DNA from 3 places in the Paenibacillus sp. NPDC057934 genome. Region 2 is predicted to be linked to each of the others. Evidence: predicted binding sites of a transcription regulator. Region 2 holds the regulator's gene; each other region holds the start of a gene.

The links. The regulator Rex, encoded in region 2, represses fermentation and respiration genes when NADH is low (regulators of the CRP and FNR family bind a similar motif). The targets are predictions, from matches to a motif close to TTGTGAAATATTTCACAA.
Region 1: adhE (bifunctional acetaldehyde-CoA/alcohol dehydrogenase) is a predicted target of Rex. The motif match lies at 2,236-2,253, and genes of this name have one in related genera.
Region 3: nirB (nitrite reductase large subunit NirB) is a predicted target of Rex. The motif match lies at 3,039-3,056, and genes of this name have one in related genera.

The regions. Positions count from the first base shown of each region.
Region 1 is NZ_JBHVPB010000005.1:314,518-319,414, reverse strand. It holds gene adhE (bifunctional acetaldehyde-CoA/alcohol dehydrogenase) at 1-2,160, opposite strand, end outside; gene ACFVRY_RS13765 (ABC transporter substrate-binding protein) at 2,470-3,927, opposite strand; gene ACFVRY_RS13760 (carbohydrate ABC transporter permease) at 4,059-4,897, opposite strand, start outside.
Region 2 is NZ_JBHVPB010000002.1:94,107-99,003, forward strand. It holds gene dinG (ATP-dependent DNA helicase DinG) at 1-2,683, shown strand, start outside; gene ACFVRY_RS04990 (redox-sensing transcriptional repressor Rex) at 2,749-3,402, shown strand; gene ACFVRY_RS04995 (amidohydrolase) at 3,389-4,690, shown strand; gene ACFVRY_RS05000 (cell wall elongation regulator TseB-like domain-containing protein) at 4,740-4,897, shown strand, end outside.
Region 3 is NZ_JBHVPB010000005.1:295,651-300,547, forward strand. It holds gene ACFVRY_RS13680 (Gfo/Idh/MocA family protein) at 1-135, shown strand, start outside; gene ACFVRY_RS13685 (hypothetical protein) at 164-487, shown strand; gene ACFVRY_RS13690 (winged helix-turn-helix transcriptional regulator) at 613-930, shown strand; gene ACFVRY_RS13695 (hypothetical protein) at 1,259-1,984, shown strand; gene ACFVRY_RS13700 (hypothetical protein) at 2,269-2,937, shown strand; gene nirB (nitrite reductase large subunit NirB) at 3,161-4,897, shown strand, end outside.

The DNA.
Region 1 (4,897 bases), on a different contig from region 2:
CATACCAGCAAGTGTGGAAGCATTATGCATTTTCTCACGAGCTAGTGGATCAGCTTCCAGTGCGGACTTCTCCAAGTATTGGAATACGAGTTGGATAGCTTTGATGGCAAGACCATCAGAGTAGTCACTAGCCATAACCGATACATAGGCTTCAATCGCATGTGTCAATACATCCATCCCTGTGTCAGCAACAGCAGTTTTTGGCAAGCTGTATACGAACTCTGGATCTATGATAGCTACATCAGGCGTGAGCTCATAGTCAGCCAAAGGATATTTAGTATGTGTTTCAGTTGTTTTGTCAGTGATAACCGCGAAAGAAGTAACTTCCGAACCAGTACCCGAAGTTGTAGGAATGGCAACGAATTTAGCTTTGTTACCCAGTTTAGGGAACTTGTAAACCCGTTTGCGGATATCCATGAATTTTTGTTTCAGACCGTTAAAGTCAGCGTCTGGGTGTTCATAGAACAACCACATACCTTTGGCTGCGTCCATAGGGGAACCGCCACCAAGTGCAATGATGCAGTCCGGCTGGAATCTGTTCATCATAGCCGTACCTTTTTCTACAGTAGTTGTCGATGGATCTGGTTCTACTTCCGAGAACACTTCGATGGCTACTGGTGTTTGACGTTGACGCAGGTAGTGTTCAACTCTTTCCACATAGCCCAATTTCACCATCATAGGGTCAGTGATAATCGCAATGCGTGTAATATCAGGCATTTTGGCAAGGTATTGAGTTGCACCTTTTTCGAAATAGATCTTGTCGGGTACTTTAAACCATTGCATATTCACGGTACGACGATTCACCCTTTTCACGTTGATCAGATTGATGGCAGTCACGTTTTGCGATACCGAGTTGCGTCCGTAAGATCCACAGCCCAGGGTCAGCGAAGGGATATTAGTGTTGTAAATATCGCCGATGGCACCATGTGTCGATGGCGAGTTTACCAGAATACGTCCGGTTTGCAGACGATTCGAGAATTTCATGATGACTTCTTCATTGTTCGAGTGGATAGCCGAGCTGTGGCCCATGCCCCCGAACTCAACGATCTCGGCAGCACGTTCGATACCTTGATCGGCATTTTTAACTTTATAACAAGCCAATACCGGGCTCAGCTTTTCTGCAGACAACGGGAATTTTGTTCCTACACCTTCAAGTTCAGCTACCAGGATTTTGGTGCCTGCTGGAACTTGAATACCACACATTTCCGCGATCTTCGTTGCAGATTGACCAACTATTGCCGGATTCACTGCACATTTTTCAACGTTCATTGCACCGGAAGTCAGCTTGCCAGCTTCTTCTTTGTTAACAAAGTAACAACCGTTCGCAATCATTTTCTTCTTCACTTGATCGAAGATAGCTTCTTCAATAATTACGGCTTGCTCGGATGCGCAGATCATACCATTATCGAATGTCTTGGAAAGAATGATGTCAGTGACCGCTTGGTCGATATCGGCACTCTTTTCGATAAAGGCAGGCACGTTACCAGGACCTACACCCAAAGCCGGTTTACCACAGCTATAAGCTGCTTTAACCATCGCCGATCCGCCTGTTGCCAGAATCAGTGCAACATCAGGATTGTTCATGAGTGCGTTGGTTTTGTCCATTGTCGGCAATTCGATCCATTGGATACAGTTCTCAGGTGCGCCTGCTTTAACTGCTGCGTCATGTAGAATTTTGGCGGATGCTGCACTACACTCTTGCGCAGATGGATGAAAACCGAATATAATAGGGTTACGTGTCTTTGCGGCGATCAGAGCTTTAAACATCGTGGTGGATGTTGGATTGGTTACCGGCGTGATACCCATAACGATCCCGACCGGTTCGGCGATCTTTTGGAAACTTTCGTAGGAGTTGTCTTCGATGACCCCTACGGTCTTATCATATTTAATTCCGTGCCAGATATATTCTGTTGCGAAAATGTTCTTCGTGATTTTGTCTTCATAGACCCCGCGACCTGTTTCTTCTACGGCCAGTTTCGCCAGATACATGTGCTTGTCGAGTCCTGCCAACGCCATTGCATGAACGATTGTGTTGACTTGCTCTTGATCCAATTGCATGTACGCTTCTTGAGCCTTCTTGGCTTTATCTACCAAAGTCTGAATATATTCCTCAGCTGTTGGTTGCTTCACTTGGGCGGGCACTTCATTTTTCACTGCCATGTCCCTCGTCCTCCTGTCAATTTTTGAGTTGTTTTTCTCTACATGTTCATATTATCACATACTTTCCGTCTTGTATAGTGAAATCTTTCACAAAGTATAAAGTTTTTTTGACGTGTTTCAAAGCGCTTCCATTCAACATTCCATGAATCATAGAAGATTCACAAATCACTCTCTCCCTCGATACACTCCGACTCACTTTTTTCAATTCTATACATACACAATAAAAAAAGGATGCCCCCGCCATCTTCATGGCTTGTAGGGACATCCTCTTGATCGTTTCATTACTTAAAGATTGATCATGGCGCCTAATTATTCAACTTTAATGCCGTCGAAGAATTTCTCTTGGACCGTTTTAGCAGCAGCATCAAGCTGAGCTTTGGAATCTGTTCCTTTTTTGGAGAACAGTTCTTGAATGACGTTGGATACCGTTGCATAGTAGTCCTGAGTATTGTATTGAGCTTCCGGCTTACCGTCCACCAGGTTCATGATTTCAGGATTGTATTGGTACACGTTATTGTACTTATCATAGACAGCTTTGGTCTTCTTACCGAACTCAGAATCAGCAGAGTAGTAGTCAAGAAGCGGCGGGATGAAGTACTTACCGTCTTGTGTACGTTGTTGGAGGACCAAATCAAGCGCCTCCAGACCCTTGTCGGAGAAGTAGTCAAATGTGATGTAACGGAAAGCCATTTCTTGCTCGTCTTTCGTTGCATTCGGGTTGATTACGAGATAGTCGCCACCCAGTACGCCAGTGTGTTTGCCACCTTTTTCAGCAGCAGGCATTGGATATGTCAATACGTCTTCAGGCTTCAGACCACCTTGGTTCAGAGCTTGCTCGATAACGCCGTCAGAACCGGCCATAACCATTGCAGTGCGGCTTTGTTGGAACGCGCCTACAGCATCACCCCAGCCAAGTGCCCAGTCTTGAGGAATAGCATTAGCTTCCCATCTAAGCTGCTTGTAGAAGTCCAAAGCTTTGACACCAGCGTCGGAGTTGAATGTAGCTACAACCTTTCCACCTTCAACTTTTTGGATATCACCACCGGCTTCGAATAAGAAGTTGGTCCAGTTCCAGCCTGCTTCATTACCTTTACCCATTGGGGCAATACCGGAGATACCTTTTTTAGTATCTGCTACGCCCTTGGCAGTGTTCAGCATATCGTCCCAAGTCCAGTCAAGTGGAGGAACCGCAACGCCTTTTTCATCAAGCATCTTTTTATTGATCATTGTAGTGGTGACATAACCTTTTTGTGTTACGCCATATACTTTTCCATCAATGATGAACTGATTCTGCAGGACGGAGTTGATTTCGTCTTTGTGCTCATATTTGTTCCAGAGATCAGTAATATCGGCTACCCAGCCCTTTTCAACCAGAAATTTAGCTTCTGTAGCAAAGGTATTATAGAACGTTGGTGCTTCATTCGCAGCCATCTTAATTCCGATTTCATTGACCTTGTATTGCCAGTCGTCTTTGATGATTTCTACATTCGGATATTCCTCTTGGAAACGCTTAATTTTGTCATCTTCCTTAGCTCTTATCTCCGTAAGGTCAGGTGTTGGATAGTGAATCTTGATCGTAATTTTTCTTTGGGTGATGTCATCCTTAGCTGCATCGGTGCCACTCGAATTGTCTGTTGCGGCATTCGTTGGGGCTGTAGTTGCTTCCCCGCCCTTGTCACTGGCTGTATTAGCGTTGTTGCCGCCACAAGCGGAAAGCAACGAACCGGCCATCAGGAGGCTTAGTAGCATAGTGGAATACTTGCGCATTGAAACTCCCCTTTTCAATTTCATAATTATCTTACACATTGATCATAAAAGAGAAATCGTTTACAAACGAGGTGCATTTATATTCCTTTTATGTGTAAGTTTACGATTGATAGTAGAATCAGATATTAAAATTAACCTTTGACAGCCGATAAAGCCACACCGCGCATAATGAACTTCTGGAAGATCAAGAATACGACAATCGGCGGCAAACTGACAAGGAAGAGAATCGCAAATTTGATATTGGTATTAAGTGCTTTAACATCAATAACATATTTATAAATTGCCGTAGCTAGTGTGTACTTGTCATCACTGTGCATAACGAGTGACGGCCAGAACCAGTCATTCCATGCTGTGGAGAAAATAAAAATGGCCAGTGTTGCAAAAATTGGAACCGACAGCGGCACCGCGATGGAGAAGAAACTTCTTGGCTCTGAGGCGCCGTCGATCCGAGCGGCTTCGAAGATTTCCGGGTGAATACCATCAAAGAAGTTCTTAAGCAACAAGAAATAGAATGTATTGGCACCTGCTGGCAGCCAGAAAGCCGCGTATTGGTTCAGCAAGCCCAGTTCCTTCAGGTTGACAAAGTTCGGAACCATGTAACTGCTCGCCGGAATAAACAAGGTCATCAGGAAGAAGAAATAGATAGCTTTCTTATAAGGCACATTCATCCGGGAGATACTGAACGATGCCATACCCAGTACCACCAGGGTCATAAGCATGTTACCCAAAAAGATATAGATAGTGTTTCTTAAGTAAGAAAACAAATCGATGTAGTTCATAGCATCCTTCAAGTTGCTAAAGTGCCATTCCTGCGGGAAAAAGTGTGGCGGGAACGAGTTCACTTCCGTATTGGACTTGAGTCCATTGAACATCATCATGAGTATGGGATACAACATGCTAAACACCATGGCGCATATAACCAAAACCATTATTCCATATGCTATTTTATTACTGGTCTGCTTTAGATCGT
Region 2 (4,897 bases):
CAGCGACGTGGCGGATGCGCCAGAGCTGGATGAGATGATGATGGAGCTTGTGCCTTTACTGGACGATGTGGTTCTGGTAGGGCATAATGTCGCCTTTGACTTCCATTTTTTGCAAAATGCATTGGATCGATGCGGCTATTTGCCGTTTCAAGGCCGTATTCTGGATACGATGGATTTCCTGAAAATTTGCTTTCCTTCGCTGACAACATATCAGCTCGGGGCGGTCAGCAGCCATTTCGGCCTTACGCATGAACGGCCACATCAGGCCGACAGCGATGCCTTGGCTACCGCGCTCGTGCTGCTCCAATGTCTAGAGGAGCTGTATAGCTTGCCGCTGCTTACGATACAGCGGCTTAGCGAGTTGTTCGCCGCAGAAGACAGCGATCTCGGCTGGTATTTCGACGGGTTGCTGCGGGAGCGGGAGATGGAGACTTTCCAGCCGGAGAGCGATTTAACTTTTTATCGGCAGCTTGCTCTCAAGATAGGCGACTGGACAGAGCTGGAGCCTCCAAGGGATCAACATGGTGCTAATCCGCTGCATTCATTATCTTTCTCCGATTATATGGATGAGGTTAGACAACGGCTTAAGGACAAGTTGCCCCATTATGAAAGCCGAGAAGCGCAGGATATTATGTTTAACGAGGTTATAACCGCACTTTCTGAGGACAAGCACCTGCTGATTGAGGCAGGGACAGGAACCGGCAAATCGCTGGGTTATCTGCTTCCGGCTATTTATCAGAGCGTTCGTAGCGAACAAAAGGTCATGGTCAGCACTCATACGATTAATCTGCAAGACCAGCTCCGGGAGCGCGATATTCCGCTGCTGACCGAAGTTGTTCCATTTCCGTTCAAGGCTGCTATCTTCAAGGGAAGAGGGCACTATTTGTGTCTGCGCAAGTTTGAACATAAAATAAATAAAAGGGACTTTACCAGCCCGCGGGAAGATGCTATCATTGCCGCCCAGATGATCGTTTGGCTGACTCAGAGTGAGTCCGGGGATGACGAGGAGTTGAACCTCGGTGGACGCGGCGGGGATTTCTGGGAGACGGTGGCAAGCGACACCGATTCCTGCCTGGGCCGGTCCTGCCCTTGGTTCCGTAAGTGCTATTACCACCGGGCCAAACATGAGGCCGGTATAGCGGACGTGGTAATTACGAACCATTCCAAGCTGTTTGCAGATGTGAAGGCCGGGCATCAATTGTTGCCAGCCTATGAGCATCTGGTTATTGATGAGGCCCATCATCTGGAGGATGTAGCCGGGAAGCATCTCGGCATGCACATGAAGCATTTTACGGTGTCACATACGCTCGGCAGACTCTACAAGGACAGCCGTAACGGACAGCTTCCGGCCTTGCGTCAGATTCTGCAAACTTCTGGTAGCGAGCAGGCTTCCGAATGGAGTGTCATCATTGACAGGCTTTATCCGGACTTGCTTACGGTAAAAGAGACATGGGATGTATTAAGCGAGAAGCTGTACACTCTCCTGCCAGAGCGAAGCGATGCGGCCGCAGGGGAAGCGGGACAGCTCGTACTTCGTCTCCAGCCGGGAAGCAAGCCGAAGGACTGGGAAGAGCTTGCGGCATTGGAGAATACAATGCACCTGAGCCTCAGCGAAGTTATCCGCAAGGGTGAGAAGATGCTGAGCGAGATGCGTGAACAGGACGGTCAGTCCAGTTCGGACAGTCTGGTGACCGATCTTGGTGGTCTCTTTAAGGATCTGGGCGCCATTCGCGAACAGGTGCGTTTCTTTATGAATCTGAACGACGTGAATGTTGTCTATTGGCTGGAAGCCAGCACTAATTACCGCAGCAAGTCCCTGCAGCTCTATGCGGTGCCTGTCGATGTCAGCACCCAGCTCAAGGAGCTGTTCTTCGACAAGAAGAATAGCATCGTGCTGACATCGGCCACATTGTCGGTCGATAAATCATTCCAATTCATGATTGACAATCTGGGGCTCGGCGAAGCTGCGGAGCAGGGGCGTCTGATGACCTCGCTGCTGCCTTCTCCGTTCAAGTACCGTGAACAGGCCCTGCTGGTCATTCCACGCGACTTCCCGAGCGTCAAGGGTAGCATTGGCGATGCCCGTTTTGTGGATACGCTGGTGCAGTCTCTGGCGGAGGCTGCGGTAATCACACGCGGACGGATGCTCGTACTGTTCACTTCTTACCGTATGCTACGGCAGGTCTATGATCCTCTGAAGGAAGCTCTGGCTTCACAGGATATCAGTGTACTGGGCCAGGGAGTAGAAGGTGGAAGCCGCAGCAAGCTGATCCGCCGTTTTCAGGATAGCAACGCTTCAGTACTGCTTGGCACAAGCAGCTTCTGGGAAGGCGTAGACATTCCCGGCGATGCCCTAACCTGTCTGGCCATTGTCAGACTGCCGTTTCAGCCGCCGAACCATCCGCTCGCGGAGGCTAAGGCTGAGCTGCTACAGGCGCAGAAGAAGAACCCGTTCATGAAGCTCTCCGTGCCGCAGGCGGTTATCCGCTTCAAGCAGGGCTTTGGTCGTCTCGTTCGGACGGCACAAGACCGGGGGATCGTTATTGTTTATGATACCAGGGTGATTGAATCCTATTACGGTAAATATTTTCTGTATTCGCTGCCCGGTCCCAAGATGGAGCATATGAAGACCGAGCAGATGGTTCCCCGAATTGCAGAATGGTTGGAGGAGGGGGGCAATTAGAGCCCCTTTCATTCCGTTTGGTAGGCGTTATTTTCAACAATCAGATTAATTTAGGAGGAGAAAACATGAAATCGGATAAAATCTCGGAGGCGGTGGTACGCAGACTTCCTGTATACCTGCGATTCCTCAACGATCTTCAAAAACGTGAAATCTCGACAGTTTCTTCTCAAGAACTTGGTCAGAAGCTGGATCTTAACCCCGCCCAGATCCGTAAGGATCTGGCTTATTTTGGCGATTTTGGCCGTAAAGGCATCGGTTATGATGTATCTTATCTCATTGAGAAGATCCGTCATATCCTGAAACTGGATCAGCAAATTAACGTGGCACTGGTAGGCGCAGGTAATCTTGGACACGCCTTGTCCAACTACAATGCTTACTTGAAGGACACGATGAAAATAAGCGCTATTTTTGATTCCTATGAACCCAAGGTAGGTCAGAAAATCAACTCGCTCACTGTACAACCAATGAAGGATCTGGGCAGCACCATTCGTGAGCAGGGCATCCGCATCGGCATTATCACCGTACCGGATACCGAAGCGCAGAATGTGGCCGATATCCTGGTGGAATCTGGCATTGAAGCGATTTTGAACTTTGCACCTGTGATTCTGAAAACGCCGTCCCATATCCGTGTCCATGCAGCCGACTTTACAACGGATTTGCAAAGCCTGGCTTATTATTTGCAGGATGGAAAGGAAGAGCTTGGGCATGAGCAACAGTAAGATTCTTATTCGTAACGGGAAGTTTCTTGTGCCTGGGACTCCTCTGTCTGTGTTGAACGGCTGTATGATCATAGAGAATGATCTCATCACATACATAGGCGAAGAAGAGCCATTCCTTGAAGAAGAGCTGCAAGTGATCGATGGCAGCCGCCAACTGTTCATGCCTGGTCTGGTGAATACCCATGGTCACGCGGCGATGTCGCTGTTGCGCGGTTATGGTGATGATCGGACTCTTCAGGTCTGGTTGCAGGAGAAAATGTGGCCGATGGAGGGCAAGTTTACCCCGGAAGATATTTATTGGGGAAGCTCGCTGTCCATATTGGAAATGATGAAGGGTGGCACGACGACCTTTCTGGACATGTATGACAAAATGGACCGGGTAGCTGAGATTACGGAGCAGTCCGGTATGCGTGGGGTGCTGACACGCGGGGTTATCGGTCTATGTCCGCCGGAGGTACAAGATACGAAGCTAGCTGATGCTGTACGGTTCGCTCGCGACTGGCATGGTAAGGCAGACGGCAGAATTACAACGATGCTGTCCCCGCATTCCCCATATACTTGCCCGCCGGAATTTTTTGTAAAGTTCGTGCAGGCGGCCCATGATCTGAATCTGCCGCTACATACGCATATGTCGGAGACGAAGCGAGAAGTGGAGCAGAACGTTGCGGAATATGGACTACGCCCAGTCGAGCACTTGGAAAAGGTAGGCATGTTTACACGACCGTCTCTAGTTGCCCATGGTGTGCATCTGAATGACGAGGAGATCGGGGTCCTGGCCCGACACCATGTCGGTGTCTCCCATAACCCTGGAAGTAACCTGAAGCTGGCCAGCGGGATTGCCCGGGTTATCGACCTGCTAAATGCAGGCGTCACCGTATCGCTGGGTACGGACAGTGCAGCCAGCAACAATAATCTGGACTTGTTCGAAGAGATGCGTCTGGCGGCGCTTATTCATAAGGGATTCAGCGGAGACCCAACAGCTATTCCGGCTGCAGAAGCCATGCAGATGGCTACGGAGTACGGTGCAAAATCGCTCTTCCTGGATGGGGTGGGCCGACTTGCTCCCGGCATGAAGGCTGACTTTCTTGCCATTGATATTGATCAGCCCCACCTCTTGCCACATACGGATCTGCTCTCGCATGCGGTATACTCAGCCAGTGCCAAAGACGTGCTCCATGTTTGGGTGAACGGAAAGCAAATTGTGAAGAACGGGGAATGCCTGACCTTGGATGAAGAGGCCATTCGTCGCAAAGCACAGGAAGCTTTTGAAGGCCTGCTGAAGCGGTAGGCAGGAATAGGCACCACCGCCGCGGAACATGTAGAAAGGAAGCTGTAACTTGAAAAAGAGGAAAAAATGGATCCTGCTAGGAGTGGCGCTGTTTCTGCTCTTGCTGCTCGGCCTAATTCAGTTCTATGCCTTTATCATGAAAGACCAATGGAAAGAACGGGATGCAGCGAAGGTGGTTGCCCAGAGCCGTGCGGGCTTGACTCTGAT
Region 3 (4,897 bases), on a different contig from region 2:
ACTATACTCCAGAGAAGAGGCTTTAGCGGCGCAGTGGATGATTTTCTAAGCCATATCGACTCTCCAGAGCAATGTGGCATCGCGGCCGCAGCTGTTTTGGCAAGCCACAAGTTGGCGGAAGAGCTTACGGATTGAGGAGAACAGAAAGGGGATATACATAAAAATGGATGACCAGCGTAAACAAATGGAAGAACAGATTATTGAGAGCTATAAGCGTGATGAAGAAATGATGATTCTTGTCTTTGCCCAGTGGTGTGTGAACAATAAGCTGGACCCGCATGCTTTGTATTTGCAGGCTTACCCGCAACAGGAGAACAATGCAGCTCTGCATCATGCGCTCTCCTTGACGGTATCCGAGGAGGAAGCCGGATTTATCTCTAATGATACGGTGCTAGGCGTGTTGTCGCTGTACAGTAATGATGATTTGGCCTTTGTAGTCACCGAGGCAATAGCGGAACGCGCGTCTTTAGAGGGGAATAACGAGTAGCCAATACCGGTCATTGTTATGTCAGTATTAACTTTTTTTTGGCAAACGATGTTCATCGGGGTTGAAGTGTGGTAAAATTTTATATACTAACTAATAGTAAGTTTTATTAGTGAGAGGTGAAAACAATGGAACAACATCAACTGACAATGTGTCCGAGATTTGAGACAGCTTTTTCTTTCCTCGGCAAGCGGTGGAATGGCCTTATTATTCAGACTTTGATGAGCGGGCCGAAACGCTTTAAAGATATTTCGGGTCTGATCCCTTCGATGAGTGACAAGATGCTGTCGGAGCGGATGAAGGATCTGGAATGCGAAGGCATTCTGGTACGTCATGTTTACCCGGAAACTCCGGTACGTATTGAGTATGAATTGACAGACAAAGGCCGTGCGCTTGAGCCTGTCATGAAACAAATTTCTGTATGGGCCGAGAGCTGGGTCGAGTAGCTTGTATCCGGTCAATGCCTTGTAGATAGCCTCTTTCTCCTGTATTGGAGAGGGGCTTTTTTCAACCTCTGATATCTCAGCTATGATGTTCAGGTATTTTTGACTATTAAATTGCTTATTTACTTTAAATTGGATAGTAAATGGTTGCACAAAGTCGAGATTTGTGTAATATAATAGAAAAAAACATTGCCCAGCCTTTGTGGGGATGATTTCCAATCGCTTGTTTTGTCCTGTTGTCCGGCCTAAGTATTCTCTAGCCAGCCCGGGTACCTGGTTGCTGCTTGAGATGCATGTTTTAGATTCAGCACAACTAACAGGAGGCGAGAAGATGAAGACTACCCTGTTTTCCCGGGAAATAATGTATGGAAAAAAGGATGTTGCCGAGCTGGAGGCTGCTTCGATTAAGGTGCAGCTTATTTATGATAAGACACTGTATATGCTTCACAGCCATCTTCCTAAGTCCTTGTGGGATGCGTGGATCGGTGTGCCTTACAATATTATATCTTCCCTTTATAAGGGTGATAATGATGGTGGAACTGTGTTTCAAAAGTGGATTCAAGGTCCGTCAGGCTTTAAATGTATCGGTTGTGAACGTCATTGTCTGGAATCTACGTCACCTCCTGCTGAGCTTCGGCCACCGGGTGTACAGCGGAAGTACAAATTCCACAATGGCATCAGACAAAGCATGGTACTTCAGGCTGTAATCTGGTCCCTGTATGAGAATACGATATTGTTCGAACCTTTTTTGGGCGGGGAACCCTTTTTGACTGAAGAGGATTTGGATACGATCTCCTCTTATTTCGTGCCAACTTATTTGAACCAATTCCCTTTGCTAGAGCTTTCCAAGCCTTGTAAAGAGTATAAGGATCAGCATATTCGCGTGTACCAGGAATGGATATCGGCACCGGATGTGGTCCTGCAATGGGATGGCGGGTTGACGGAAGGTCGATGGATGACTGGTGTTTATATGGATCATGCCCGGTTTGCCGGACTTGGTCCTTACGTGAAGGATGCCAAGGGCAAGCGTACGTATATGCAGGCCTTTGTTCAATAAAAAGAATCAAGTTTACCTGCTGTCTCATAGGCTGAAGGACGAGCCTGGTATCTCTAGGTGATATTCCTAAGTGTGAATAGAAGCAGTGTTTGTAAAGAGTTCCTTAGGGGACTCTTTTTTATCCTATCAGTAGGAATAATCTCCTGATTTTGCATTGAGAACGTGACTGGCTTCGGTTATTCTAAAGGGAGAGGTAATACGAAGTGACTACAGCCTAAGATACTGCTAACGGTTGTTGTCGGGAAGATAAGGCGGTGCCGGGGTTGGGGCGTTTGTTGCTAGGATTGATTATTATTGTGACCTTGGGTGGATGTTCCTCTGCTCTTGGTACCAAAGCAGAAGTGGTTACAGGGCCTGAGGGGCCGACATTTTCCTTAATGGTTGGTGGCAAAGAGCTGGCTGACAGTACGGAAAGGCTGTTAAGCGGGACTTATAGAAAAGGAATCACGATTCTTGAACTGTTGCAGGGCAGCGGTGTTGCTGTATTTGCGGAAGACAGACAGAAGCTTCTGTCTGTAAGCAATGTGTCCCTGGGGCCAGCAATGGAATGGGAAGTACAGATGGACGGCAAGGTAATCAGTAATACGCATTGGAAGAGCAGTCCTGTTAATTCAAGTGCACGTATTGTGATTATGGCAAAGTCGGATGCCGGAGGCAAAGACCCGGATTCAGTCATCCTATACGTGAACGGTGGAAGTGAGCAGGAGACCCTGACACATATGTACGTAATGAGCTTTACGAGCGATCTCTCTGTGAGAAACCTGCTGAAGAGCTGTGGAATGGTTCAACTGTCGGAAGACAACCAGAGAATCAGAACGGTGAAGGGATATACGCCTCTGACCAGTGAAATATGGAATTTGCGAGTGAATGGTAAAAAACTGCTGGACAACGGAATGGATATGAAGCTTCGGCCGATGGATGAGTTGGAGATTTCCTTAGGAATGCGATATTAACAATACATAGCGGCCAGATCACCTATTAGAAAATGGGGGGTCTGGCTATTTTATTTGCGTTCAATTGGGATTTTTATATGGATGATTAATTGCCAATTATATTGTGAAAGTATTCACAATTTCTGTGACTGCAATCACAATCTCGGTTTAAATTTGAAATGTATACTTTCACTAGAAGGAAGTAACATGAGAGCACGCAGAAGCATTGAGGAGGTACCTAACTATGACCGCAAACAGAGAAAAGTTGGTTTTAATCGGCAACGGGATGGCCGGAATTGGCACTGTGGAGCAGATTTTAAAGCTTGGTGGTGCGTATGAGATTACCGTGATCGGTAGTGAACCTCACCCTAATTACAACCGTATCATGCTTTCTTATGTTCTGGAGGGCAGCAAGACTACTGAGGATATTATCCTAAACAATTGGAACTGGTATGAGGACAATCAGATAACGTTGCATACGGGAACAACGGTTACTCGCATGGATACGGCCTCACAGCAAATCTTCACGGATAGCGGATTGATAATTTCATACGACAAAGCGATCATCGCAACTGGATCGAATTCGTTCATTCTGCCAGTACCGGGCAGCGACAAGGAAGGTGTAGTGGGCTTCCGTGATATTGCGGATTGTGAGGCTATGTTGGCAGCAGCCCAGCAGTACAGCAAAGCAGCTATAATTGGCGGGGGACTGCTCGGACTGGAAGCGGCCAAAGGGCTGGTCAACCTTGGCATGGATGTCACTGTTGTTCATCTGATGGAAGATTTGATGGAGCGCCAGCTTGACCGAAGCGCCTCTTCAATGCTGCAAGCAGAACTGGAGCGCCAAGGCGTGAAATTTGAGATGGGCATGCAGACGGTAGAACTGACCGGCGGGCAGAGGGTAAGTGGGCTGCGGTTCAGCGATGGCAGCGAACTGGGTGCTGATTTTGTCGTCATGGCTGTCGGGATTAAGCCGAACGTGCAATTGGCGAAGGATAGTGGCCTTGAAGTTAACCGCGGAATTGTTGTGAATGACTACCTTCAAACCTCTGCAGAGGGCGTATATTCTGTAGGCGAGTGTACGGAGCACCGGGGCGTATGTTATGGTCTCGTCGCGCCGTTGTTTGAGCAGGGGATGGTACTTGCTAAGCATTTGTGCGGTGTGGACACGAAGCCATATGAAGGTTCTGTCGTGTCGACGAAGCTGAAGATTTCCGGTGTGGATGTATTTTCTGCAGGCGAATTCATTGATACCCCCGAACATACAGTGATCTCTTCCAAAAATGAATGGAAACGGACATACAAGAAGATTTTGCTGAAAAATAATATCATCGTCGGTGCAGTCCTGTTCGGAGATGTGATGGAGTCAGCTAATCTTCAGAAGCTTGTGAAGCAGGGTGCGGAGATGACGGATGAGATCTATGCAGAGGTTATGGGAACCGGCTGCTGCGGAAACGGTGAGGCCAAAAAGGGCTTATCTGTGGAGTCCATGACCGATGAAGAAATTGTTTGCGGCTGCAACGGTGTGACGAAGAAAGCCATTGTAGATGCTGTAACCGAGAATGGCTTCACGACGGTGGACGAGATTAAGGCCTGCACAGGTGCAACCCGTTCCTGCGGCGGCTGCAAGCCAGTAGTTGAGCAGATTCTGCAATTTGTACTTGGTGACAGTTTCCAGCAAAGTGCCAAACATGGCATTTGCACCTGTACATCCCTGAGCCGGGATGAGATCGTGGCAGAGATTCACGCTAAAAGTCTAAAGACCAGCAAAGAGGTCATGCATGTGCTGGGCTGGGCCCAGGAGGAGGGTTGCTCCAAGTGCCGTCCCGCTATTAACTATTATTTGGGTATGACATATCCCGACACCTATGAGGATGAGAAGGAATCACGCTTTGTCAATGAGAGAATGGGAGCCAACATCCAGAAGGACGGCACCTACACTGTAATTCCGCGTATGTACGGCGGGGTGACTACACCAGAG